3 regions of the Bradyrhizobium genosp. SA-4 str. CB756 genome follow, and region 3 is predicted to be linked to each of the others. Evidence: predicted binding sites of a transcription regulator. Region 3 holds the regulator's gene; each other region holds the start of a gene.
What was found. The regulator PhoB, encoded in region 3, activates phosphate uptake and scavenging genes when phosphate is short. The targets are predictions, from matches to a motif close to TGTCATNNANCTGTCAT.

Region 1: a site for PhoB is predicted at 1,844-1,860, ahead of BRAGE_RS0137855 (DUF2794 domain-containing protein). Genes of this name have one in related genera too.
Region 2: a site for PhoB is predicted at 1,967-1,983, ahead of BRAGE_RS0101740 (phospholipase C). Genes of this name have one in related genera too.

The regions. Positions count from the first base shown of each region.
Region 1 is NZ_KI421499.1:7,837,391-7,842,176, forward strand. Features, by position in the region: gene BRAGE_RS0137845 (Bax inhibitor-1/YccA family protein) at 1-531, shown strand, start outside; gene BRAGE_RS0137850 (GNAT family N-acetyltransferase) at 753-1,283, shown strand; gene BRAGE_RS0137855 (DUF2794 domain-containing protein) at 1,409-1,780, opposite strand; gene BRAGE_RS0137860 (DUF1223 domain-containing protein) at 2,395-3,171, opposite strand; gene acnA (aconitate hydratase AcnA) at 3,391-4,786, opposite strand, start outside.
Region 2 is NZ_KI421499.1:360,014-364,799, forward strand. Features, by position in the region: gene BRAGE_RS0101730 (ABC transporter substrate-binding protein) at 1-557, shown strand, start outside; gene BRAGE_RS0101735 (hypothetical protein) at 598-1,773, opposite strand; gene BRAGE_RS0101740 (phospholipase C) at 2,043-3,752, shown strand; gene BRAGE_RS0101745 (cytochrome-c peroxidase) at 3,772-4,786, shown strand, end outside.
Region 3 is NZ_KI421499.1:7,512,968-7,517,753, forward strand. Features, by position in the region: gene BRAGE_RS0136370 (aspartate aminotransferase family protein) at 1-1,051, opposite strand, end outside; gene BRAGE_RS0136375 (GcrA family cell cycle regulator) at 1,506-2,018, shown strand; gene phoB (phosphate regulon transcriptional regulator PhoB) at 2,123-2,830, opposite strand; gene phoU (phosphate signaling complex protein PhoU) at 2,853-3,569, opposite strand; gene pstB (phosphate ABC transporter ATP-binding protein PstB) at 3,581-4,399, opposite strand; gene pstA (phosphate ABC transporter permease PstA) at 4,396-4,786, opposite strand, start outside.

The DNA.
Region 1 (4,786 bases), 320 kb from region 3:
TGGCTGTTCATGCTCGCGCCGCTCGCGATGGTGTTCGTGATCTCGGCGGGCATCAACCGTCTCGCTCCCTCGACCGCCCAGATCCTGTTCTGGGTGTTCTCGGCGCTGATGGGCATCTCGCTGTCGTCGATCTTCCTGGTGTTCACCCACACCTCGATCGTGCGGGTGTTCTTCATCACCGCGGCGACTTTCGGTGCACTGAGCCTCTACGGCTACACCACCAAGCGTGACCTGACCGGCATGGGCTCGTTCCTGTTCATGGGCCTGATCGGCATCATCATCGCGAGCCTGGTGAACCTGTTCCTGGCGAGCTCGATGCTGCAGTTCATCGTGTCGGTGGTCGGCGTGCTGGTGTTCGCCGGCCTCACCGCCTGGGACACCCAGCGCCTGAAGAACGACTACATCTACGGCTACGCTTCGGCCGGCGGTGACATCGCAGAGCGTGCGGCCATTACCGGCGCCCTGTCGCTGTACCTGAACTTCATCAACCTGTTCACGCTGCTGCTGCAGCTCCTCGGCCAGCGCGACTAAGCGCCAGACGAGAGAACGGACACGAACCCCGGCCGAGAGGCCGGGGTTTTTGTTTGGGGCCCCGGTAGCTCTCCTCGTCATTGCGAGGAGCCCTTGCGACGAAGCAATCCGGAGGCCCTCCGCGGATGCATTTCTGGATTGCTTCGCTACGCTCGCAATGACGACCGGGAGACGGTGGCGGCCCCCTTCCAGCAACCGGGCGAAGCCTCTAGTCTGAGGCCATGTCCGCACCCGATATCAGGCCCACGACCGAGGCCGACCTTCCCGCCATCACCGCCATCTACCAGCAGGCCGTTCGCGAGGGCACTGCGACGTTCGAGCTGGATCCGCCTGACCTAGCCGAGATGACCCGCCGTTACCGCACGCTGGTCGACGGCGGCTATCCCTATTTCGTCGCCATCCTCGACGGCAGCGTCGCCGGCTATGCCTATGCCGGTGCCTACCGGCCACGGCCGGCCTATCGCTTCACGGTCGAGAACTCGATCTACCTCGATCCGAGTTTCCACCGCCGCGGCATCGGCTCGCTGCTGCTGGAGCGGCTGATCACCGAATGCGAGGCGCGCGGCTTCCGCCAGATGATCGCCGTGATCGGCGATTCCGCCAATGCCGGCTCGATCGGCGTGCACACCAGGGGCGGCTTCAAGATGATCGGCACCCACCCCAATGTCGGGCTGAAGTTCGGTCGCTGGCTCGACACGGTGATGATGCAGCGCGACCTCGGCGAGGGCGCGAAGACGGTGCCGGGGAAGTAGGGCCTCGCCACGGCACCGCTCGTAGGGTGGGCAAAGCGAAGCGTGCCCACCATCAGGGCGATTACGGAAAGGTCGTGGGCACGGCGCTTTGCGCCTTTGCCCACCCTACGGCACCGTTCGTGCGGTTAGACCACCGCCAATTTCCGGTCGATCACCAGCAGCACGCGCTCGAGCTCATGGCCGCGGCGCAGGATCAGGCCGGTCGCCGAGATCACGCTGTACATGCCCTGCTTGCGCGCGAGGCGCGGGTCCTTCTCGATGCGGTAGATCGGCACTTCCGAGGCGCGGCGATAGACCGAGAACACGGCGCGGTCCTTCAGGAAGTCGATGGCATAGTCGCGCCACTCGCCGTCGGCGACCATGCGGCCATAGAGATTGAGAATGCGGTGCAGCTCGAGCCGGTTGAACGTCACCCGGTTCGGCTGCGCGTTCGCCGCGACGGGCCGCGCCGCCGCGCGCTGCTCGCTCGGATCGGCATCCTCCGACGTCAGACTCATGGGAGCGCTCCTCATCGCACAGCATGATCGCGCCCGCGAAACCGTCCCAGGGTACCGCGGATCATGACAGTCACATGATCGCGCCAACCGCTCCTCGCCGCAAGGGCTCTTGCAGGAATCCGGGACAGGGCTCTGGGCTCAACCCGCCTGATCGGGTGCGAATTGGACCACACGCAAAAGTGGAACTCTGTCGCGGCAAACCGTCACGGGATCGTTAGCAGGAATCATACTGTCGCCGCTTTTCCGCCCAGTGCCCGCCGCCCTGCATTGCGAAAAGATTCGTGTGCGTTGGCCCGGTCCTTTCGGTTCCGGATTCCCCAGCCCCCCGGGGTCGAACAGGATCGGGTCTGTACGCGCGACAAGGAGGGCCAACGCAAGTTGGTCCTTTTTTGTTTGTGTCGGATTGTTTCTGACGCGCTGTCATTCCGGGGCGCGCCGCTTGGCGCCAGCCCGGAATCCATTTCTCAGCTCGGATTGTGGATCGATGGATTCCGGGCTCGCGCTTCGCGCGCCCCGGAATGACGGGAGACCAGATCTCCTGAGACGATCTCGCGCATACTCTCGCTCTCCACATGAAGAGTTAGAGCGAGTGCGACGCTAGAGAGAAATTCGAATCAATGCAGCGACGTGTACGCTGCGCCCAGCATCGGACCGGGCTTGTCGCGGCTGCCGTCCTGGACATAGACCACCGCGCCGTCGACGCCGTCGCGCGTGAGGTTCTCGAGCGGCACGGTCCAGCTTTCCGGACGGCCAGTCCAGTCGCCGACCTTGAGCAAATTGCGCACCACGTTGTGATAGGTGATCTGCTGTCCGCGATTTTCGCCACGGCTGATCGAGATCGGCACCGATTTGGCGACCGAGCAGATCCAGACCTCGCCATGCGAGACCGCCGGCTCCTTGCTCGCGGCCACCGACACGTTGATCTGCTTGCCCGAGAGCGACATCGTCACCGGCACGCTCATCACGCCACTGCTCTTGTCGGTCTTGCCGATCGCATTCTCGATGCCGGCACGATCGCTGCCGATGACATGCGCCGAGCCATTGACCACGACCTGCGGCGTGTAGACCTCGCGGTCGCCGCGCATGCGCGAATAGGCGCGCTGCCGCGCCGAGAAACGCGAATCCGCCAGCGTGTCCTTCCAGCCGAGATAGTCCCAATAATCGATCGGCATGCTCAGCGCGATGATCGAGGGATCGCTGGAGAGATCGCCGATGATCTTGTCGGCGGGCGGGCAGGACGAGCAGCCCTGCGAGGTAAACAATTCGACAACGGCGCGCGGATCGGCGTGGGCGGGACGGATGATGGCGGCGATGGCGCAGATGCTGAGCGCTCCCGACCAGAGTGCACCGGACCAGCGCGAAACCAGATTAGAAGCCGTCATTGTCGTCATGTCGAACGTCACACATCGTCAGTCGTTGGGGGGAAGCTTATCGCCTGATGGTCACCGTAATCTTACGGGGCGCGGCATGTTCAACCGTCCTGGGCGGGATTTCCGCCGGGCGGGCCCATCTGAAGCATGCCGCAAACGCGCGAAGGCGGCCTTGTGATAGGCCGCCTTCGTTTAACCTTCTACTCACGTCGCAGTGAGCCACCGTTCACAAATTCGCGCTTAGGCCGCGAGCTTGCGCAGCACGTAGTGCAGGATGCCGCCGTTCCGGTAGTAGTCGAGCTCGTCCAGCGTATCGATGCGGCAGAGCAGCGAAACGCGCTGCAGCGAGCCGTCACCGGAGACGATCTCCGCGGTCAGCTTCTGGCGCGGCTTGAGGTCGCCGACGAGGCCACGCAGCGTGACCTTCTCGTCGCCTTTCAGGCCCAGCGACTGCCACGAGGTGCCTTCCTCGAAGGTCAGCGGCAGCACGCCCATGCCGACCAGGTTGGAGCGATGGATGCGCTCGAAGCTCTGGCAGATCACGGCGCGAACGCCGAGCAGACGCGTGCCCTTCGCAGCCCAGTCGCGCGAGGAGCCGTTGCCGTATTCGGCGCCGGCGAACACGACGAGCGGCACCTGCTCCTGCTGATACTTCATCGCGGCGTCGTAGATCGACATCTGCTCGCCGTCGGGCCAGTGCTTGGTCAGGCCGCCCTCGGGGATGTTTCCATCCGCGCCCTTGAGCATGAAGTTCTTGATGCGGATGTTGGCGAAGGTGCCGCGCATCATCACTTCATGGTTGCCGCGGCGCGTGCCGTACTGGTTGAAGTCGGCGGGGCGCACCTGGTGCTCGCTGAGATATTTGCCGGCGGGCGAGGTCAGCTTGATCGAACCGGCCGGCGAGATGTGGTCGGTGGTGATCTTGTCGCCGAACATCGCGAGGATGCGCGCCTCGACGATGTCGGTGACCGGCTCCGGCTCCTTCTTCATGCCATCGAAGTAGGGCGGGTTCTGCACGTAGGTCGAAGACATGTTCCAGCGATAGGTCTCGCTCTCGACAGTCTTGATCTTGCGCCAGTTGGTGTCGCCCTTGAACACGTCGGCATACTTCTTCTTGAAGATCGACGCGGTCACGAACTTCTTCATGAAAGCGTTGATCTCCTTCGTCGTCGGCCAGATGTCCTTGAGGTACACCGGCTTGCCGTCCTTGCCTTCGCCGAGCGGCTCGACGGCGAGGTTCTTGGTGACGCTGCCCGCGAGCGCATGCGCGACGACCAGCGGCGGCGAGGCGAGATAGTTCGCCTGCACGTCCGGCGAGACGCGGCCTTCGAAGTTGCGGTTACCGGAGAGCACGGCCGCGGCGACGATGCCGTTCTCGTTGATCGACTTCGAGATCTCCTCCGGCAGCGGACCGGAATTGCCGATGCAGGTGGTGCAGCCAAAGCCGACGAGATTAAAGCCGACCTTGTCGAGATCGGCCTGCAGACCGGAATCGGCGAGATAGCCCGCGACCACCTGGCTGCCCGGGGCGAGCGAGGTCTTCACCCACGGCTTGGCCTTGAGGCCCTTGGCGGCAGCGTTGCGAGCCAGGAGGCCTGCGCCGATCAGCACGCTCGGATTCGAGGTGTTGGTGCAG
Region 2 (4,786 bases), 7.2 Mb from region 3:
AATATGTCGTGCACCAGAATTCCGGGCAGATCACCGACGCTGCGGGCAAGGGCACCTGGGACGTCACCTGGCTTCCGAAGGATCCCGAGCGCGAGACGAAAATGATGTTCGGCCCGATCTACGAGGTCGCCGATGCCACCTACATCGTCAAGCCCGGCTCGACCATCACCAACTTCGCCACGCTCGACCAGGTGGGCATCAAGGTCGCGGCGGTCAACGCCACGACCACCATGCGCGGCGCCGTCGCGCACCTGAAGAATGCGAAAGTCACGGGCTACCAGACCTACGATGAAATATTCGCGCTTTTGAAGAATGGCGAGATCGACGCCTTCGCGCTGTCGCGCGACCAGCTCTACAAGATGGCGCAGAAGATTCCGGGCACGCGCGTGCTCGACGAGACCTTCAAGAAGACGGTGACCGCTGTCGCCGTCCCGCTCGGCCATAGCCAGGCCTTGGCGTTCGTGACCAAGTTCATGACGGATGCGACCACGAACGGCGCGCTCCGCAGGGCCTATGACAACAACGGCCTGAAGGACGCGCCGATCCGCACCGAGTAGGGCAGGCGGCGGCGCAGGGGGCCTGCGCCGTCCGCTGACCTTACGGCTCCGCGGTGCGAATGCCCGCAGGGCTCACCTGCAGCTTGAGCGTCGACGTCTTGGTCAGCGCCTTGCCGTCGAACGAGAAGGCGAGCAGCTCGTTCTCGACCATGCACTGCGCCACGACATGTTTGGAGTCCTTGGACCACACCATGCCCTGGCACCAATGGCCGATCTTGGCTTCCGCAACCGGCGTGAGGTCGGTGCCTGAGATCCGGTAGACCTTGAGCAGGCCGAAATCGTTGAAGAAAGGCGAGGCCGACGGCTTGTTCGAGCCGTTCATGACGGTGACGGAAACGTAGTTGCTGTCCGGGGACATTTTGACGGCCTCAGGCGTCTGTCCGACGGTGACCGTCGTGACGACCCGGATTGGCTTTGCGGTCATGTCGATCAGGCTGATCGTATCATTGTCGCCGCCGCCGGCGCCGACATTGCCGACGACGGCCGCGGCCGCGCCGGTGAGATCGATGTCGTAAGGACGCACACCCGCGGAGAGATCGCGCTTGGCGTACTCGACCTTGCTGCCGTCCACGGTGAGAAGCGAGATCTTGCTGTCGCCGTCGCGGGTGACCAGCGCGGTCGCGCCATCGCGCGAGAACACGGCGTGGCTCGGGCCCGACTTGGCGTCACCGAGCTGGATCTTGCCGCTTGCCGTCAGCGCGTTGCCGCTAATGGTGAAGACCGAAACCGTGCCTTCGCTGCGGTTCGCAACCAGCGCCAGCGTGCCTGCGCGGTTGATTGACACTCCGGCCGCGCCTGCACCGGCCTGCAATGTCGCGAGCACCTTTGGCGGTGTTGATTTGATATCGATCACCGAGAGCTTGTCGTCGGGAATAGTCTTGGTCGCATCCGCCGGATCGACCTTCATCGCGCCTGTCACCAGCGCAAACGAACCATCCGGCGCGATCGCCACGCTCGGTGGCGGGCCGACGACGCTGGCGGGTGCAGGAACCTCGCCCAGCAGTTTCAGCACGCCATCGGTGAGGTCGATCACGCTGACCGTGTCCGGCAGCGGCTGCTTGCGCACCACGGCATTGCCGTTCTCCAGAACCATCTTGCCGTCATTGGCGGTGACGACGATCTCGGCATGGGCGGCGAAACTGGCGAGGCCAGCCAGCGACGTTGCGACAAGGGCTGACGCGGCATGGCGCGTGCGCCTGCGAAGAGCGGCTTTCATGTTTCCCCCTGAGAGCTTGTTCTTGTCCGGCAAAGCTAAATGCAACCGGGCGCGTCACGCAACAATCTGGACGCGATCATTTTTGCCGTCGTGCGGGGAATAAAGCGACATGACGTGGCCCGGCGCGGCGGAGCAGGCGCCTGCCTAAAAAATCTTCGCTCCGCCACTGCGCAAAGTGTCTCGTGCGTCAAACTGACACAGCTCTGTCATTCGCGGTGTTTAGAACATTTCTGATCGTAAACATCCTCATTTCCGGGGCGTCAAAAAAAATGAAATCGAGACTTCTGACGACGGCTGCGATTTTCGCGGCCGCGAGCGCGCTCGCGTGCACTCTTCCCGTCCTCGCCGACGATTTCGGTCGCGATCGCGATCACGGACATGACGATCATCATCGTCATGCGCACGACATCCACACCGAGACGCCTATCAAGCATCTCGTGGTGATCTTCAACGAGAACCGCTCGTTCGACCATTACTTTGCGACCTATCCGAACGCGACCAACCCGACCGGCTCGATCCCCTTCGTTCCGAAGCCGCATACGCCAAAGGTCAACAACCTCGCCAACGCCAATCTGCTGTTGAACAACCCCAACAACAATCCGGCCAACGGCACCGGCGCGACCGACCCGTTCCGCCTCGACCGCACCCAGGCCAACACGCGCTCGCAGAACCACTCCTACACGCCCGAGCAGCAGGCCGTGGACAACGGCAAGGAAGACCTGTTCCCGAAATTCACTGGCCGCGGCACCGCCGGCGGCGCCGGCGCCTTCGCCACCAACGGTCAGGTCATGGGCTATTTCGACGGCAACACCGTCACCGCGCTGTGGAACTATGCCCAGCACTTCGCCATGAGCGACAACAACTGGACCGACACGTTCGGCCCGTCGACGCCCGGCATGCTCGAAGTGGTTGCCGGCCAGACCAACGGCGTGCAGCCGGTGGTCGGCACCACGTCGTCGATCGCCGACGGCCAGGGCGGCCTGACGCTGACCGGCGATACCGATCCGGGTAACGATGCCTGTTCGAGCACGACCAGCACGATGCTGATGGGCGGCAAGAATATCGGCGACCTGCTCACCGCTGAGCATATCAGCTGGGGCAGCTTCATGGGCGGCTTCGACCTGACGCTCAAGAACGCCAACGGCACCACCGGCTGCGCCCGCAGCACGTTCTCCAGCAACGTCAACGGCACCATCGTCGACTACATTCCCCACCACGCCTTCTTCCAGTATCACGCCTCCACGGCGAACCCGTCCCATGCCCGGCCGAGCTCGGTTCATGCGATCGGCCATACCCATGACCTCAACGGCAAGGTCGATCCGGCCAATCACAATTACGACCTCGAAGACCTCTATGCCGCGATCAAGGCCGGCAACTTTCCGGCCGTCTCCTACGTCAAGATGCCCGCCTTCCAGGACGGTCACGCCGGCAACTCCGATCCGCTCGACGAGCAGGCCGGCAATGTCGCTCTGATCAACTTCCTCCAGAAGCAGCCGGAGTGGCGCGAGACCGCCGTCATCATCACCTATGACGACTCCGACGGCTGGTACGACCACCAATACGTCGCGCCGAAAAATGCCTCGTATGATGCGACCGCCGATCAGGTCAACGGCCCCGGCCTGTGCGGTCTCGGTCCTAACAAGCAGCCGGCGCCGAACGGTCTCGGCGGCAAGCCGGTGAACGGCCGCTGCGGTCCGGGCACCCGCGTTCCCCTGATCGTGGTCTCGCCCTACGCCAAGACGAACTACGTCAGCCACAACTACACCACGCAGGCTTCGGTGGTCCGCTTCATCGAGGACAACTGGCTGCATGGCAAGCGCCTGGGTGGCGGCTCGTTCGACGCCACCTCCGGCTCGATCATGGACCTGTTCGACTTCGACCATGATCACAGCCACGACTTGCGGGCTGACGCGCTGTTCCTCGACCCGACCGCCGGCACTGTGATCACCAGCCCGCCGGACGAGCACCACCACCACTAGTCCAACGGGACGCTACGGAATGAACAGCCGCACTCTGTGGCTCCTCGGCGCCGGCCTGCTTTGTCTGGCCGGCGCCGTCTTTGCTGCCGGGACGCAAGGATTGGCGGAGTCGAACCAGGTTGGTGTGAACCCGAATCCGGTTCGTCTCATGCGTCCGCCCGTCGCGCCGTTGTCCGCGATGGCGCTGCTCGGCAAGGAAATCTTCTACGACGCCTCGCTGTCGTCATCAGGCACGCTCTCCTGCGCGTCCTGCCATAGCCCGGATCACGCCTACGGCCCGCCCAACGATGGCCCGGTCATGCTCGGCGGCGCCAATCTGTCACGGCAGGGCGCACGCGCGGTGCCGTCGCTGACCTATCTCGACCGCCACCCGAATTTCAGCATCGGCCCTGACAAGGGCGACGACGACAACATCATCGACCTCGCGCAGATGGCGGCCATCGGCCAGCAGGCGGCGCGCACGACCAAGACCGCGGGCGGCACCGGCGCGTCGGCGAACATCGTGCCGCAGGGCGGCCTGTTCTGGGACGGCCGCGCCGACACGTTGCAAGACCAGGCGATGTTCCCGCTGCTCGATTCCAACGAGATGGACGGCGGCAGCGCCGAGATCGTCGCGGGCAAGCTGCGCAACGCGCCTTACGCTGGCCGCTTCGTCGAGTTGTTCGGCGCCGGTGTGATGAGGAATCAGCGGCTGCTGATTGCGGAGGCGATGTTCGCGGTCGCGCGCTATCAGGTGGAGGAGCCGAGCTTCCATCCCTACACCAGCAAGTACGATTACTGGCTCGAAGGCAAGGCGCGGCTCTCCGAGAGCGAGCTACGCGGCCTGCAATTGTTCAACGATCCCGATAAGGCCAATTGCGCTGGATGCCACGCCTCGGCGCCGACCCGCGACGGCCTGCCGCCACTGTTCACGGATCATCAGTACGAGGCACTCGGCGCGCCGCGCAACGCCGCGCTCGCCAACAATCGCGACCCCAATTATTTCGACCTCGGCGTCTGCGGCCCGCATCGCACCGACATTCCCGAGCAGACGC
Region 3 (4,786 bases):
GCAGCGCCGCGACCAGATCGCCGGAGGGCACCACGGCCTTGATGCCGATCAGGAGCCCCTCGCCGCGCACTTCGCTGACGACGTCGGGATGACGGTCGATCACGGAGGCGAGCTTCTGCTTGAGCAGCAGCGACATCTTCTGCACGTGATCGAAGAAGCCGGGCTTGAGCATGACGTCGAGAACGGCGTTCGCAGCCGAGATCGCGAGCGGATTGCCGCCGAAGGTCGAACCGTGCGAGCCGGGCCCCATGCCGGAGGCCGCCTCTGCGGTCGCCAGCACCGCGCCGATCGGGAAGCCGCCGCCGAGCGCTTTCGCCAGCGACATCACGTCAGGCGTCACGCCGGTGCGCCGATGCGCGAACAGATCGCCGGTGCGGCCCATGCCGGTCTGCACCTCGTCAAACGCGAGCAGCAGGCCCTTCTCGTTGCAGAGCTGGCGCAACGCCTTGAGGAAGGCGGGCGGCGACGAACGCACGCCGCCCTCACCCTGGATCGGCTCGATCAGGATGCCGGCGGTCTGCGGGCCGATCGCCTTCTTCACGGCCTCGATGTCGCCATGCGGCACCTGGTCGAAGCCGTCCATCGGCGGACCGAAACCTTCGAGATATTTTGCAGATCCCGTTGCAGCCAGTGTTGCCAGCGTGCGGCCGTGGAAGGCGCCTTCGAAGGTGATGATGCGGTAGCGCTCCGGATGCCCCTTGGAGAAGTGATGATGGCGGACCAGCTTGATCACGCCCTCCAGCGCTTCGGCGCCCGAATTGCAGAAGAACACGAAGTCCGCAAAGCTCTCGCTGCACAGGCGCGCGGCGAGCTTCTCGCCGTCGGGGCTCTGGAACAGGTTCGACATGTGCCACAGCTTCGTCGCCTGCTCCTGCAACGCCTTGACCAGCGCGGGATGGGCATGGCCGAGCGCGTTCACCGCGACGCCCGAAGTGAAGTCGAGATAGCGCTCGCCATTGGTCGCGATCAGCCAGCAGCCTTCGCCGCGCTCGAAACCGAGGTCGGCCCTGGCGAAAACGGGGAGCAAATGCGGCGCGGCGCTGTTGGTCATGACGATCACTTGGATGTTGCGGACGGCTTGAGTGCATTGCGCAACGCACCATTGACCGGCCCGGAAAACGAAACGTGCCGCCTTTTAAGGGCGGCACGTGCGACTATCTTATGCCTGGTGAGACGGGTGTCAATGCCGCCCGAAAGCCCCGGGAAACGCTGAATCCGTAGTCTTGCGGTGCCGATTTTGCGGGATTTTCACCACGGAACATGTGGAAGCGAGTCGGCGGACTCTTGCGCGCGAGTCACGCCATATTGTAGCGTTTGGACTGTCAGATACGACATCTCGTGCAGCAGTTCTGATCCCAAGAGTCCTCATGTACCGGCGTAAACGTTCGGGCGCATCCTGCGTGCCCGGCGAGCCTTAAGGGATTCTGGCGGCACGGGTTTTTCAAGGCTTAGGCATTCGCTGTGAGGCCCCAGGATGGCTGGCCGGCAGCGAGGGAAAGGGTGCAATGACGGTTTTGACCTGGTCCGATGATCGCGTCGAGCAGCTGAAGAAGCTCTGGGAGGCCGGACTTTCGGCCAGCCAGATCGCGGCCGAGCTCGGCAATGTGACCCGCAATGCCGTGATCGGCAAAGTGCACAGGCTCGGCCTGTCCGGCCGCGCCAAGAGCCCCTCATCGGCAGCGCCCCGGCCGCGCAAGGCCCGCCCCGCGCAGCACATGATGCGCGTGAGCCGTCCGATCTCGCGCGGCAACACCGCACTGGCGCAGGCCTTCGAGGTCGAGGTGGAGGCCGAGCCGGTCACCTACGATAACGTGGTGCCGATGAGCCAGCGGCTGTCGCTGCTGGAGCTGAACGAGGCGACCTGCCACTGGCCGGTCGGCGATCCCTCGAGCCCGGATTTCTTCTTCTGCGGCGGCAAGGCGCTTTCCGGCCTGCCCTATTGCGCGCAGCACTCGCGCGTCGCCTACCAGCCGGCGGCGGATCGTCGCCGTGCGCCGGCAAAGCCCGGCACGCGCTGAACGCTGCTTCAAACGACATCGTCCCGGCACGCGACCGGGACGACCCGTGACATAAAAAAGCGCGCCACTTGGCGCGCTTTTATTTTGCTCGCTTGCAATCGTTCTTACGTCTGCTCCGCCTTCGCAAAGCGGTCGTCGAGCGCGTAGCCGGCGCCGCGGACAGTGCGGATCGGGTCCTGCTCACGACCGAGATTGAGCAGCTTGCGCAGGCGGCCGATATGCACGTCGACGGTGCGTTCGTCGATGTAGATGTCACGGCCCCAGACGCTGTCGAGCAGCTGCTCGCGCGAGAACACGCGGCCCGGATGCTCGAGGAAGAACTCCAGCAGGCGATATTCGGTCGGGCCGAGATCGATCGGCCGGCCCGAGCGCGCGACGCGGCGCTTGTCGCGGTCGAGCTCGATGTCGCCATAGGCGAGCACGGTGGCGAGCCGCTCCGGGCTTGCGCGCCTGAGCAGGCCCTTCACGCGCGCCAGCAGCTCCGGCACCGAGAACGGCTTGACGATGTAATCGTCGGCGCCGGTCGCAAGCCCCCGCACCCGCTCGCTCTCCTCGCCGCGCGCGGTGAGCATGATGATCGGCAGCTGCTTGGTCTCCGGGCGGGTGCGCAGCCGCCGGCACAGCTCGATGCCGGAGAGGCCCGGCAGCATCCAGTCGAGCACGATCAGGTCGGGGATGTGTTCTTTGAGACGGGTGTCGGCGTCGTCGCCGCGCATCACCGTCTCGACGTCATAGCCGTCGCCTTCGAGGTTGTAGCGAAGCAGCTCGGTGAGAGCTTCCTCGTCTTCAACCACCATAATGCGTGCGCCCATGGTGTCGTCGCTCCTTGACTCTTCAGCTATTCGGGACCGTTGTGGCAAAGGTCGTCATGTCACCCTTCGGCCGCTTGTCGGTGATCGCCTGGCCCTCGATCATGTAGAACACGGTCTCGGCGATGTTGGTGGCATGGTCACCGATGCGCTCGATGTTCTTGGCGCAGAACATCAGGTGGATGCAGAACGAGATGTTGCGCGGATCCTCCATCATGTAGGTGAGGAGCTCGCGGAACAGCGAGGTGCAGATGGCGTCGACTTCCTCGTCGCCCTTCCACACCGCCATCGCCGCCGGCAGGTCGTGCGCGGCGTAGGCGTCCAGCACCGACTTAACCTGCTGCTGCACGAGGTCGGTCATGTGCTCGAGGCCGCGGAACAGCTTGAGCGGATGGAAGTCCGTCTCCAGCGCCGCGACGCGCTTGCCCATGTTCTTGGCGAGGTCGCCGATGCGCTCGAGATCGGTCGCGACGCGCATCGCGCCGACGATTTCGCGCAGGTCCACCGCCATCGGCTGGCGACGGGCGATGGTGAGAACGGCGCGCTCCTCGATCTTCTTCTGGAGCGCGTCGATCTCGGCGTCGGTCGCGACCACGCGCTGGCCGAGCGCGACGTCGCGGCGGATCAGCGCGTCGACGGAATCGACTATCATGCGCTCGGCGAGGCCGCCCATCTCGGCGACCAGGCGCGTGAGCTCCTGGAGGTCGGTGTCGAAGGCCTTTGCGGTATGTTCAGAACCCATATCCCGTCTCCTCAGCCGAACCGGCCGGTGATGTAATCCTGCGTCCGCCGATCGCTCGGCGACGTGAAGATCTTGCTGGTGTCGTCGAACTCGATCAGCTCGCCAAGATACATGAAGGCGGTCTTGTCAGAGACGCGGGCCGCCTGCTGCATGTTGTGGGTGACGATCGCGATCGTGTAGTTCTCGGACAGCTCCTGGATCAACTCCTCGACCTTGGCGGTCGAGATCGGGTCCAGTGCCGAGCAGGGCTCGTCGAACAGGATCACCTCGGGCCGCACCGCGACGGTGCGGGCGATGCAGAGGCGCTGCTGCTGGCCGCCCGAGAGCGACAGGCCGGACGCGTTGAGCTTGTCCTTGACCTCGTTCCAGAGGGCGCCACCGCGCAGCGCCTTCTCGACGCGGTCGTCCATCTCGGACTTCGAGATCTTCTCGTAGAGGCGGATGCCGAACGCGATGTTCTCGTAGATCGTCATCGGGAACGGCGTCGGCTTCTGGAACACCATGCCAACGCGGGCGCGCAGCAGGTTGAGGTCCAGCTTGGGGTCGAGGATGTTGGTCTGGTCGAGCATCAACTGACCGGTGACGCGCTGGCCCGGATAGAGGTCGTACATCCGGTTGAAGATGCGCAGCAGGGTCGACTTGCCGCAGCCCGACGGGCCGATGAACGCCGTGACGCGGTTGGTGCCGAGCGTCAGGTTGATGTTCTTCAGCGCGTGATGCTCGCCGTAATAGAAGTTGAGGTTGCGCACCGTCACCTTGGCCGGGGCTTCGGGTAGCGGCTGCGAGCCGTGCTGAACGGGCGTACTGACGGTAACTGACATATCGCTCATTTTGCGGTCCTCTCGGCGCTCAGGATGCGCGCGCCAATGTTCAAGGCAAGCACGGTCAACGTGATCAGCAGGGCGCCGCTCCAGGCGAGCTGCTTCCAGTAGGCGTAGGGGCTCTGCACGAAGTTGTTGATGGTCACCGGCAGGTTGGCCATCGTCTTGTTCAGGCTCAGGCTGAAGAACTGGTTCGACAGCGCGGTGAAGAGCAGCGGCGCGGTCTCGCCGGCGACGCGGGCGGTGGCCAGCATCACGCCGGTGATGAGGCCCGAGCGCGCGGCGCGATAGGCGATGCGCTTGATCACCAGCGAACGCGGCAGGCCGAGCGCGGAGGCCGCCTCGCGCAATGCGTTCGGCACCAGCAGCAGCATGTCCTCAGTCGTGCGCAGCACC